DNA from 3 places in the Rouxiella sp. WC2420 genome. Region 2 is predicted to be linked to each of the others. Evidence: predicted binding sites of a transcription regulator. Region 2 holds the regulator's gene; each other region holds the start of a gene.
What was found. The regulator PurR, encoded in region 2, represses purine synthesis genes. The targets are predictions, from matches to a motif close to CANGCAAACGTTTGCNTG.
Positions count from the first base shown of each region.

Region 1: AB3G37_RS22350 (NCS2 family permease) is a predicted target of PurR. The motif match lies at 1,885-1,902, and genes of this name have one in related genera.
Region 3: glyA (serine hydroxymethyltransferase) is a predicted target of PurR. The motif match lies at 2,411-2,428, and genes of this name have one in related genera.

Region 1 is NZ_CP165628.1:4,853,649-4,857,929, forward strand. Features, by position in the region: gene AB3G37_RS22345 (Na+/H+ antiporter) at 1-162, opposite strand, end outside; gene AB3G37_RS22350 (NCS2 family permease) at 375-1,742, opposite strand; gene AB3G37_RS22355 (glutathione S-transferase family protein) at 2,148-2,816, opposite strand; gene AB3G37_RS22360 (nuclear transport factor 2 family protein) at 2,987-3,325, shown strand; gene AB3G37_RS22365 (inositol monophosphatase) at 3,380-4,165, opposite strand; gene AB3G37_RS22370 (glycerophosphodiester phosphodiesterase family protein) at 4,167-4,281, opposite strand, start outside.
Region 2 is NZ_CP165628.1:3,412,054-3,416,334, reverse strand. Features, by position in the region: gene punC (purine nucleoside transporter PunC) at 1-824, opposite strand, end outside; gene punR (DNA-binding transcriptional activator PunR) at 994-1,896, shown strand; gene purR (HTH-type transcriptional repressor PurR) at 1,942-2,967, opposite strand; gene AB3G37_RS15745 (C40 family peptidase) at 3,356-4,267, opposite strand.
Region 3 is NZ_CP165628.1:1,177,525-1,181,805, reverse strand. Features, by position in the region: gene csiE (stationary phase inducible protein CsiE) at 1-397, shown strand, start outside; gene glyA (serine hydroxymethyltransferase) at 1,053-2,306, opposite strand; gene glnB (nitrogen regulatory protein P-II) at 2,653-2,991, opposite strand; gene glrR (two-component system response regulator GlrR) at 3,143-4,281, opposite strand, start outside.

The DNA.
Region 1 (4,281 bases), 1.4 Mb from region 2:
GGGATCAAAATTGACGTGAAGACCAAAGTTAGGCCAGGCCAGCAAAGCCCCCACGAGGATTTGCATCAGAGGAAGTGGGACCTGGAACGGTAACATCCTGGTAACGACACCGGAGAGCGACACCACCAGAATCAAAATCAGAATGGTAAAAAATATTTCCATGCTTTCCTTAGACTCTTGTTTTTAGTTAATGCTTAAAGCTGGACGCAGGCTAAACCTGCACGACAGTTTGATAGTAAAACATTTTTGTAGCGGAGAGAATTTGCAGACGTCTTAAAATTGAAGTGTAAATGTTGTTAACAAATTTTGTTGGATTATGAATGCGACTGAGTGAAAAACCCTTCCTCGCTGATTGAGGAAGGGTGAAAAATCATTTAAAGCGCCCAACCTCCGGCGTAAAACACTACCAACGCCACGGCAATGATCACGGTGCCGAGATTTAACTTACGCCATTCTCCCGAACAAATGCGCCCCACCACCAGTGAGCTAAAGCCCAGCATAATGCCGGTGACGATATTACAGGTCAGTACGATAAACACGGCGCACAGCAGACCCGACATTGCGTCGACAAAATCGCTGAAGTCCAGCTTGGTAACATTGCTCAGCATCAGCAGTCCAACGTACATCAGCGCAGGGGCCGTAGCATAGGCCGGAACAAGATAAGACAGCGGCGACAAGAATAGCATCAGCAGGAAAAGGACGCCGACCACGGTAGCGGTTAAACCCGTTTTACCGCCTGCCGCCGTGCCCGCCGCGGACTCGATATAGACTGCCGCCGGTGACGCCCCAACCAAACCGGCAAAAATGCTGCTCATTGAATCGGCGGTCAACGCTTTACCGGCATTGATAATCTGCCCGTCTTTATCCAGCAAGTCAGCCTGACCTGCGACAGCGCGAATCGTGCCCGTTGCATCAAAAACTGCGGTCATGACCAAAGCCAGTACGCTCGGTAATACGGCGGCTTTCATAGCGCCCAAAATATCGAGATTAAAGAACAGCGAGTGCCCCCCGGCATCCGACAGAGAGGGCATGGCAAACAGGCCGTGATACTTCACCGCTGGGTCGAAAATCAGGCCAATAACAGAAATAGCAATGATCACCAGCAGGATACCACCCGGCACGCGCAGCTTTTCCAGACCAAAAATCACGGCCAGTCCCAATAATGTCATGACCACTGGAAATGAGGTAAAAGCGCCGAGCGTGACCGGTAAACCATCCAACGGGTTCTTGATAACCAGACCCACGCCGTTGGCGGCTACCAGCAGCAAAAACAGACCAATACCAATCCCGGTGCCGTGCGCAACGCCGGTCGGCAAGTTGCGCAAAATCCACGAGCGAATACCGGTAACAGAGATAACAGTGAACAGCACGCCCATCAGAAACACCGCACCGAGCGCGACTGGCACACTGATGTGCTGGCCAATAACCAGGCTGAAGGCGGTAAAGGCGGTCAGAGAAATCGCGCAGCCGATCGCCAATGGCAGATTGGCCCACAGCCCCATTAGCAGCGAACCAAAACCGGCGACCAGGCAGGTAGCCACAAAAACGGCGGTTGGAGAAAATCCGGCCTTACCCAGCATCGAGGGAACAACGATGACCGAGTAAACCATCGCCAGAAAAGTCGTGAGGCCTGCGATAAGCTCTTGTCGAACATTGCTGCCGCGCGCGCTTATCGAGAAGAAAGCATCAAGCGATCCTTTAGGCGTCACGCTGCCGCCCGCTTGAGACTGGTGTTGAGACATGATGGAGTCCTCTGAATGTGCTACTGAAATGCCTGCGTGGTCATTATGAAATCGTTTCTTGTCGTTCGCTTCCCTACCCGACTAAAGGATGCATGAAGTTGTTCAACGGCGTTAGACATCGTCGAATAATCAACATAAAGTCGGGGCAAACGGTTAACTCTCATCGCGTACGGCGGTTGTAAAAATCGTAGATACGACCAAGCAAACGATTATCCAGCCTTTAATGCTCCAGTTTCAACTGCGTTTGGCGATGTTTTTCGGATTTTCGCTCACTTTAAAGGCATTCAAACTAAAAAGTTGCGAAAGGTTAACTTTAAAACGCTCCTTACTGCGCAAAACCCGGCTGCATGGCGTTAAAGGATCCCTTTTTAGAGATCCCCGCGAGGAGGATCTTTATTGGCAGGATCAACGGCCGATCTGGTAGGGGCCACCCTGCTTCAATGCCTGCTGATAAGCGGGTCGGGCCTTGATGGTATCCAGCCAACGTTGCAGATGTGGACATTTATCCATCGGGCCACGCGTTTCGAATGCTTCTATCGGGAAGCTCATCTGGATATCCGCTGCGCTAAATTCATCGCCAGCAAACCAGGCATTTTTACTGAGATGATCTTCGAGATAAGTCGCATGAGTAGCGAGTTGCTTATCAATATAATTCTGCTGTACGCCCTTGCCGATCGCACCCGCAATCGGGCGGATCAGCCACGGCATCGGCGGCTTGCCCAGACGTCCAAAAATCAGCTTCATGACCAGCAACGGCATCAGCGAACCTTCGGCATAATGCAGCCAGTAACGATACTGCAGGCGCTCGGCGGCATCGTCTGGTTTCAGGGTATTTTGCGGGTCATAGGTTTCTTGCAGATATTCAATAATCGCGCCCGACTCGGCAATAATCAGGTCACCATCCTGCAACACTGGCGACTTACCCAGCGGGTGAATTTTTTTTAACGAGGCGGGTGCCAGCATGGTTTTCTCGTCACGCTGATAGCGCTCAATCGTATAAGGCAGCTGCAACTCTTCTAGCATCCACAAAATTCGCTGCGAACGCGAGTTGTTCAGGTGATGTAGGATTATCATGCATTCCACTCCAGAGTTATGATCATAATTAATTGTTAACTATAGACTACTGATCATCCCCCAAGAGCTATTAAGGAGTTATCGCACAATGATGTTGACAAGAGAGCACAAAAATACCAGATTGAATAAAAATTCATTTAAATAGAATTAAAATTCAACAAGGATTGATAATGGATAATGTTACCGCCGTCATTGAAAAACAGTTCGCCGCCTATAATCAACACGATCTTGAGACCTTTGTCTCCTGCTTTAGTGAATCATTTACTGCCTTTCGCATGCCCTCTCTCGAGCCGGCAATGGAAGGGAAACAGCAACTTAGCGAATTCTACGCCGCTCATAGATTCAATAATCCCAAACTCAAGGCCGAGCTGGTTTCGCGCACCGTGTTAGGCAATAAAGTCTTTGACCTGGAGAAAATCCACGGGTTGGGCGATTTGCCCATTGAAAGCATGGCCGTGTTTGAAGTGAATGAGGGTTTGATTGAAACCGCATGGTTTTACTTTGCCTAAACAGACAAGCGGCGGGTTGTTTCGTTGCGACATCTCAATCCAACCCGGCTCAAGTTAACGTGGCGCCAGGTCAGGCCAAAGCGGCCTGACGGCAGCCATCAAAGCTGGTGTTCCGGCGGCAACCGACAAATGACGGATCCCTTCGCTACCGAAATTAACTACCGTTTCCAGTCCAGCTTCCTGACAAAGCACCGCGCCACCAGCAATATCCCACAGCGTGGTGCGGCGTTGCAGATGTCCGTCTATTACGCCCTTCGCAGCAAACACCATGCCCACCGTGGTACAACGGTAGCAGTGTACCGACCAGTCAGCCTCGCGCAACCCGCGATAAAATGCCGAAGCCTCGCCTAGCTGATCGTCGGCACTATCGCCCAGCGACAGCACTTGAACATCCGCAAAGGGATCGTCTCGAGTAAAAGGTTTGCCGTTGAGAAAGATCCCCTTGCCGCTTTCTGCTGCAAATAGTTCGTTAAGCACCGGCAGCACCACGACGCCTATCACCGGCCGATGACGCTCCACCAGCCCCAGCGAAACGCCCCACAGCGGCGAGCCGCGCAAAAAATTGGACGTTCCATCAATCGGATCGATCACCCAACAGGCCGCATCGCTTAAATGGCCGCCCATCTCTTCACCAATGATGGGGTCGCCTGGAAAGTTTTCATGTAACTGTTGGCGGATAAACTCTTCGACCGCCACGTCAGCCTCAGAAACAAAATCCTGGGTTCGTTTGCTGCTGACGTCAATCTCGCTACGGCGGTGAAAGAAGCTCAGCGCCAGTTCGGCCGCCTGCGCGGCAATCTTGCTGGCAATCTGCAAGCGATCGGAAATTTCGGTTTTCATTTTAACGTCCTTTATCCTTTAACCAACGACGCAATTGGCTGACGCTGTCAGTTTGAATTGCGCCAAAACCCGCCTCAATCACCGTACCCCAGACGTCTCCCGGATGCTGGTGAGCG
Region 2 (4,281 bases):
AGCCAGGGTAGTAGTCGAGAGCCATCAATTTTGGCGATCAACATACGGCAGCCGTAACCACCGAATAAAAATGCAATGGTTTGAGGCACATAGCTGAGCCCTATTGCCGATGGGCCATACCCCATATTGCTTAAAATAAACGGCGAACCGGTGAGCCAGGCAAAAAATCCAGCCGAACTTGCTGCATAAATCAGTACGTTACCGCTATACACTGGCGATGTGAGCATTGCCGCAAGCCCGCTTTGTGGCTGAGATTGCTGTGCAGCCGTTTTGCGCGATTCTTTTAATGTCAAAGTAAAGAACAGCAGCAGCGCGCCGATCACCAGCAGCAAGGCAAATATAACCCGCCAATTGAAATGATTAAGCACATAGGCGCCGACTAGCGGGGCCAAAGCTGGAGAGAGCGCCACCAGCGGCATGATGCTGGCAAAGGTGCGCTTGGCTACCTCAGAAGAGTAGCGATCTACGACGAGAGCCTGCCAGCTTACCGCCGCTGCACAAACGCCGACTGCCTGTAAAAAACGCAGCACCAGTAACAGTTCGCTACTCTGTACCCAAATCATCCCCAGACAGCTCATTGAGAACAGGCCCAGCCCGCTCAGCAAGATCGGGCGGCGGCCAAAACGATCCGACAACGGGCCCCAAAACAGCTGAGCGACGGCAAAACCGCCAAGGAAAATGCTCAGGCTTGAGCTTATGGCGCTGGCTGAGGTCGCCAGGTTTTCCTGCATGCTGCCAAATGCGGGCAAATACATATCGGTGGCTAAAAAGCCAAGCATGCTCAAGCCGGCAAGATAAAGTAAAAATCCAAATGAGGGTTTCATGATGTTCTCTTATTAATCTAAAAAGCAGTCAAAAGTATCGTAGGGTACTTGAAGCACGGGAGTGTATCTGCTTGGCTTAGTGGTTGTGAAACGTTAATATTTGCACTATGCGATTAAAAAATTTGAAAGCAGAAGGGTGAAGTGATGTGCAAGCAGAAAGGAGGGCGGCATGTGGTCTGAATATTCACTGGAAGTGGTGGACGCCGTTGCCAGAAATGGCAGCTTTACTGCCGCCGCGCAGGAGCTTAACCGAGTTCCATCGGCTATTAGTTATCAAGTGCGGCAGTTGGAGGAATGGCTGGCCGTGCCTCTGTTTCACAGACGCCATCGTGATGTAGAGTTGACACCTGCGGGTCGGCTTTTTGTTGATGAAGCTCGCATACTTATCAAAAAAATGCTATCCACCAGGCGTCAATGCCAGCAGGTGGCCAATGGCTGGAGCGGGCAGCTGCGGGTTGCCGTTGACCGTATCGTCAAGCCGCGCCGAGTCAGGCAGCTGGTGGTCGATTTCTATCGCGCTTTTCCCGATACAGAACTGCAGATTCAGGGCGAAGTATTTAACGGGGTTTGGGACGCGCTGGCAGACGATCGTGCGGACGTCGCTATTGGAGCCACTAGCGCAGTGCCGGTTGGCGGCCGTTTCAGTTTCCGCGACATGGGGACACTGCCGTGGCACTGTGTGGTCAGCGCAAAACATCCTTTGGCCGAGCAGCAGCAGGCTCTGGACGACGAAGCATTAAGACCTTACCCTGCGCTATGTATTGAAGATACCTCAAGAAACTTGCCTAAACGCGATACCTGGACACTGGACAATCAGCGGCGGCTAGTGGTGCCTGACTGGACCTGTGCGATTGACTGCTTATGCGAGGGGCTGTGTGTCGGCATGCTGCCAGTGCACATGGTAGAAAGGGAAATCACCGAGAACAAGCTGGCGGTGTTGAAATTGGCTAACAGTTTCCCCGAGAGCCCTTGCTGCCTGACTTGGGACCAGAAAAATCACTCGCCTGCGCTGGACTGGCTGCTCAATTATTTAGGTGACAGTGAAACGTTGAATCAGGAGTGGTTGAGGTAAAAACACGCCTGTAAGAGCAGACGTGTTTTAATTGCAGGGCAGAAATTAACGGCGATAGTCGCGGAATGGACCATCGGCAACCGAGCGCCTTTCAACCAGTTTCGGTTTGACTTCGATAGTCTGCTGAACTTCGCGTTTGCTGATAATGCGGTCGAGCAGCATAGTAAAGGCCATTTCGCCCAGACGCTCTTTCGGCTGATGAACCGTAGTCAGTGCCGGAGAGAAATAACGCGCGTTTCGCAGGTTATCGTAACCCATCACCGAGATATCTTGCGGAACGCGCAGGCCCATTTCATCGGCAGCGCAGATTGCGCCCATCGCCATTACGTCACCGCCGCAGAATACGGCAGTAGGTCGCTGTTTCTGATTGAGAATCTGTTGCATTGCCTGATAGCCAGATTCTGGTTCAAAATCACCCTGCACGACCCATTCATCGCGAACTGGAATATTCGCTTCGCTCAATGCTTTCAAGAAACCACGATAACGACCGCCGCCGGTGTTGCGGTTCAGTTGTCCCGGGATCGCGCCAATGTCACGATGACCGCGTTCGATAAGATAGCGGCCAGCAAGATACCCCCCCGCAAAGGCGTTATCGATAATTGAGTCAGTGAAGTCATTCTGTGCTTCGCCCCAGTCCATAACGACCATCGGGATCGAGCGGTACTCTTCTAACATTGCCAGCAGTTCATCCGGGTATTCAGCACACATTACCAGCAGGCCATCGACGCGCTTTTGCGCCAGCATCTGTAGATAGGCTTTCTGTTTTTCCAGATCATTGTGCGAATTACATAAGATAAGCGTATAGCCTTTGGCGAAGCAGCTGTTCTCTACAGCCTCAATAACTTCTGCAAAGTAGGGCGCTTCGCTTGAGGTCGCCAGCAGTCCAATGGTTTTTGTATTATTAACCTTCAGACTGCGCGCTACGGCACTCGGGGAATAGTGCAAATCTTTAATGGCTGCGCGGACTGCAGCTTTGGTTTCTTCGGCGACGAAACGGGTTTTATTGATGACGTGCGACACGGTTGTAGTCGAAACACCTGCGCGCTTAGCGACATCTTTGATCGTGGCCATGTAAAAATCACTCCTGAACTAACCCTTTCCAGCACGTTAGTTTTTTGTTAATCGTTTGCCTGCGTGCATTCAACTGCGTAAATCATTTTATGCAGTCAAATCGTTGGATGGTTCCAGGAGGGCCTGAAAGAAGCGTCGGTCAACTACGGCCGGGCACACAGCGTGGTAACCGCTAATTTTCTCTTATATCTTAAAAAAGGGGAAGCCAAATTTGTGTTTTCGCCTTAACTCAGCGCATTGAATGGCTTAAATGAGGGAATGAGGAAACAAAAAGGGCGATTTCTTATCGCAGAAATCGCCCTTGACTATTTTATCTATTCCGCCGACGGCGTTAAATTTAAACCATTCGTTAAATGCTATTCACAGGTGTTAAGCGAGAAATCATTATTTAACGAATCGTTTTTGGCGTCATTACGCGGCGTGCACCTACATAGTGATCTTGCCAGTAGTTATCTGCCAGATAACTGATTTTGATGTCTTCTCCGGTACGCGGTGACTGAATAAACTTACCGTTTCCGAGATAAACACCTACGTGATCTGCTGCGCCGCGTTTGGTAATTCTGAAGAACACCAGATCGCCTGACTCAAGCTCACCACGTTGTATCGGGGCCGCGTCGCGCAAATGGTACATTTCATTGGCGGTGCGAGGCATTTTAATGCGCATCAAATCTTTGTAGGCATAATAAACCAGGCCACTACAGTCGAAACCGGTACTCGGTGAGGTTCCACCCCAGCGATAAGGTTTGCCAACTTGGTGCATCAGCTTGTTCATCGCGGTTTCTTTGGCATGTAGATACTTTTTCTTGTGTGCCGCGCTTAGTGTAAGGGGGGCGCAAGTATCGGCTTTTGCCTGGTGCTTACGATGTCGCCCGTAAGCTTTTTTTCCGTCTTTCGCACAAACCACATTAGATGTGGTGGCAAGAGAACGGGTAATTGATGTTATTTCTTTTTTCGGCTTTTCAGTTTTGTGACTTGCAAGTCGGGCTGCTACCGGTTTTTCGTTCTTTCGTCGCACCAACTTAGTGCTGGTAGGGTGCTTGTGCTCAACCGCGGCTTTGGCATGAACAGGTTCTTTGGTCTTGCTATGTTCTTTGGCTTTTGATTGTTCTTTGACCGGAACAATTTTTGACTTTTTATTGCTTCTGGCTACAACTTTTCGCTTTCGTCGCTCATCAGGTTTTGCCTGACTAACGTGCTTTTCTGCCTGTTGAGCAGAAACACGATTCGTTGGCGAAGCATGCGCCAAATTCAAAAAAAGCTGGGTAAACAGCAGCACAAAAAGCGTAAACATTAAACGCATGGCGTCGCTACCAA
Region 3 (4,281 bases), 2.2 Mb from region 2:
AATGCGAACAACGCACGACGCGCTACATGACTTCAAGCAAGCCTACGATATCGAATTCTCACCGGAAGAAGTGGGGTTGGTGGCGGTAATTTTTGGTGCCTGGCTGATGCAGGGTAATGCCTTGCAGGAAAAACAGATTTTACTGTTAACGGATACCGACCCAAAACTTGAGGAGGCCGTAGAACACCACATTCGTGAAGCCACTCTGATGCCGTTGAATATTAAATATCAGACTCTGGAAGAGTTTCACCGACACGGTGCGCCCAGCGGCGTGGCAATGATTGTTACACCCTACGCGACCTTGACCACCGATGCCGATCCGCTAGTGATTTACACTCAGCTGCCGCTAACCAAAGACGAAAGAAAAAGAATTCGCTCATTACTGGAAGCCAGCTAACCCCATCCTACAAATCCATGATCTGGATTAATATCTATTCATTAATTTTTCCATAGAGTGTTTTTTCACTCATGGAGGAATAAATAAAATGCCGCCTGGAAAAGGCTTATCGACACAATATACAAATACTCAAACGGGGATAACACGGCAAGATCCTGTTCAACAGTCTTCATCGTCTCATCTACCTCTGACCAACACTTCTAACAGCACCTTACTTCCCAAAAGCCTGCAACCTCCATTGGCCACACCTAATACCCAATTGGGAAATTTGGATAATCAGATCAATGTACAGTCCAGATTAACGCTTCCAATCACCTTAAAAGCAGAACACAGGCAGTATATCGAGGGTTGTGTCGAGAAATATACTGCCGCCAATGGCTCTTCATCTTTTAATAAAATCAGTTATAGACGATAGAAGAGAGCGTTCCGATTTTAATTCCATGTATTCTCGGTATATGGATCTAAATGATGAAATAAAAAATCAGATTGCCAATCAAAATAACGGAATTAACAGCGGCTTCCTGTCTTTTTTTTAACTTTAAGGTTGCAAAGCGTGAATAATAGCTATCAATATTGAAGCAAAAAAAAGCCATGTCCACAGACATGGCTTTAGTTCTTCCTGGTGGCGGACAAAAACCGCTACCAAGCGTCTACCTTATGCATATACCGGATGACGTGCGCAGATATCCAGAACTTTTTGCTTAACGCGTTCAATAGTTGCTTCGTCGTTGATATTATCGAGCACGTCACAAATCCAGCCAGCCAGCTCACGCACGTCAGCTTCTTTAAAGCCGCGACGGGTCACTGCCGGAGTACCGATACGGATACCAGAAGTCACGAACGGGCTTTTCGGATCGTTTGGTACGCTGTTTTTGTTAACAGTGATGTTGGCACGACCCAGTGCAGCGTCAGCTTCTTTACCGGTCAGACCTTTATCAACCAGATCCATCAGGAACAGGTGATTGTGAGTTCCGCCAGAAACCACGTTGTAACCGCGCTCAAGTACCACTTCAACCATGGCTTTAGCGTTTTTAGCAACCTGGTGTTGATAAACTTTGAACTCAGGTTCCATTGCTTCTTTAAATGCAATCGCTTTACCGGCAATCACGTGCATCAATGGACCGCCCTGACCGCCAGGGAACACGGCAGAATTCAGTTTTTTATACAGATCCTCGTCGCCGCCTTTAGCCAGGATCAGGCCACCGCGTGGACCCGCCAGGGTTTTGTGCGTAGTGCTGGTAACGATGTGAGCGTGTGGAACCGGGTTAGGATAAACGCCCGCGGCTACCAGGCCAGCAACGTGAGCCATGTCCACGAAGAACCATGCACCGATACTGTCTGCGATTTCACGCATTTTTGCCCAGTCAACAACACCGGAGAAGGCGGAGAAGCCACCGATGATCATTTTTGGCTTGTGTTTCTCAGCCTGACGAGCCAAATCTTCGTAATCGATTTTGCCAGTTTCGTCGATACCGTAAGGAACGACATTATAAAGTTTGCCAGACAGGTTAACCGGAGAACCATGAGTCAGGTGGCCGCCGTGCGCCAGGTTCATACCCAGAATGGTATCGCCCGGTTGCAGCAAAGCAGTGTAAACCGCGAAGTTAGCCTGTGAGCCAGAATGGGGTTGAACGTTTGCGTAATCTGCACCGAACAACTCTTTTGCACGGTCAATCGCCAGTTGCTCAACGATGTCAACGTATTCGCAGCCGCCGTAGTAACGCTTGCCCGGATAGCCTTCGGCATATTTGTTAGTCAGTTGAGAACCCTGAGCCTGCATCACGCGCGGGCTAGTGTAGTTTTCTGACGCAATCAGCTCGATATGCTCTTCCTGACGTACGACTTCCTGCTCCATTGCATGCCACAGCTCGGCATCATAATCGGCAATGTTCATTTCACGCTTTAACATCTGCATCTCCTGACTCGACAAACTTAAATAAACGCCCCTGATGGGTTCTGGCGCACAGTGTAAACTGTTTCCACCCCATTGGCATAGTCTCAGGCACAGGTTTTTAAGCAAACGATTGGCTTCCCGTGGGGCAAGGCTTTGATCTGTTATAGGCAAAGCCGTTTCAAGCGACTTTTCTTCATTCTTGCATGCAAATCTTTCAGCTTTGTGAGCTGTCCCGCAACTGAAGGTAACGCGTTACAGAGCAACGACAAAAGGAATTTTAAGGCAAATTAACAGCAGGGATTAGACGAGGGATGATGCAGGGGTTAGGTGCGGGCCGGAAGTTCCAGCCCGCAAAGAGTGCTTAGATAGCCTCTTCGTCCTCTTCACCGGTACGGATACGCACAACGCGAGCCACGTCAAAGACGAAGATCTTTCCGTCGCCGATTTTGCCGGTTTGCGCGGTAGTCATGATAGTTTCAACGCAGGTGTCAACGATATCGTCAGCAACCACGATCTCGATTTTCACTTTTGGCAGAAAATCCACCATGTACTCGGCACCGCGATACAGTTCGGTATGACCTTTCTGGCGACCAAAGCCTTTGACTTCAGTTACGGTCATCCCGGTGATACCCACTTCAGCCAGCGCTTCACGGACGTCGTCGAGCTTGAAAGGTTTAATGATTGCGTCAATTTTTTTCATGGCAGGCCCTTTTATCGTTCATTTACCGATGTTTTTTATCCACAGCGGCAAGATTTAATTTTTAGCTTTAAGGTGCCAAGGGCACCGGCAGGCGCATAAAGTATCATATCCTCATGCCCCTTAAAATCTGCGGGGGCCAAGGAAGTCGTTTTTAAGACTCTTTAAAGTCATTGGCCTCGAGTTCATGCCTTGAAAGCAGCTTATAGAACTCAGTTCGGTTGCGCCCGGCTATTCTCGCCGCCTGCGTCACATTGCCACGTGTAATCTGCAAAAGTTTGCGTAAATAGTGCAGTTCAAAGGTGTTTCTTGCCTCGACAAAGGTCGGTAGTGCCGTATTTTCACCTTCCAGGGCCTGTTCAACCAAAGCTTCACTGATTACCGGCGCAGACGTGAGCGCCACGCACTGTTCAATCACATTGACCAACTGGCGCACGTTGCCGGGCCAGCTGGCAGCCATCAGGCGTTTCATTGCATCGGTCGAGAAACTGCGCACAAACGGCTTATGGCGAATCGCCGCTTCGCGCAGCAAATGACTGGCAAGCAGCGGGATATCCTCTGCTCGCTCGTGCAGCGCGGGCAGTTTGAGATTCACCACGTTCAGTCGATAATACAGATCTTCGCGAAACTCGCCCTTCTCCATCGCCTTGGGTAAATCGCGGTGAGTCGCGGAAATAATCCGCACATTGACATCAATGTCGTGATTACTCCCCAGCGGCCGCACTTTGCGTTCCTGCAAAACGCGCAACAACTTTACCTGCAATGACAAAGGCATATCGCCGATTTCATCCAGAAATAGTGTGCCGCCATCGGCCGCCTGAAACAAACCTTCCCGGCTGTTCACCGCGCCGGTAAAGGATCCTTTTGCATGACCAAACAGTTCAGACTCCAGCAATTGCTCCGGCAATGCGCCGCAGTTAATGGCAATAAATGCCTTCTTGCCGCGCGGACTGGTGCGATGGATAGCCTGAGCAAGCACTTCCTTACCGGTGCCGCTTTGCCCGTTAATCAGCAGGCTGACGTCCGACTGTGCAACCATTTTGGCCTGCTCCAGCAAACGCAGCATAATCGGGCTACGCGTCACTATCTGTTCACGCCAGCTATCGTCACCGGCAGGAGCAGACTGGGCCAGCGCTTCATCAATGGCTTTGTAGAGCGCGTCACGGTCAACCGGCTTGGTCAAGAATCCAAATACGCCCTGCTGAGTCGCGGCTACTGCATCAGGAATAGAGCCGTGAGCGGTCAATATAATCACGGGCATACCAGGCTGATGCTTCTGAATTTCTGCAAACA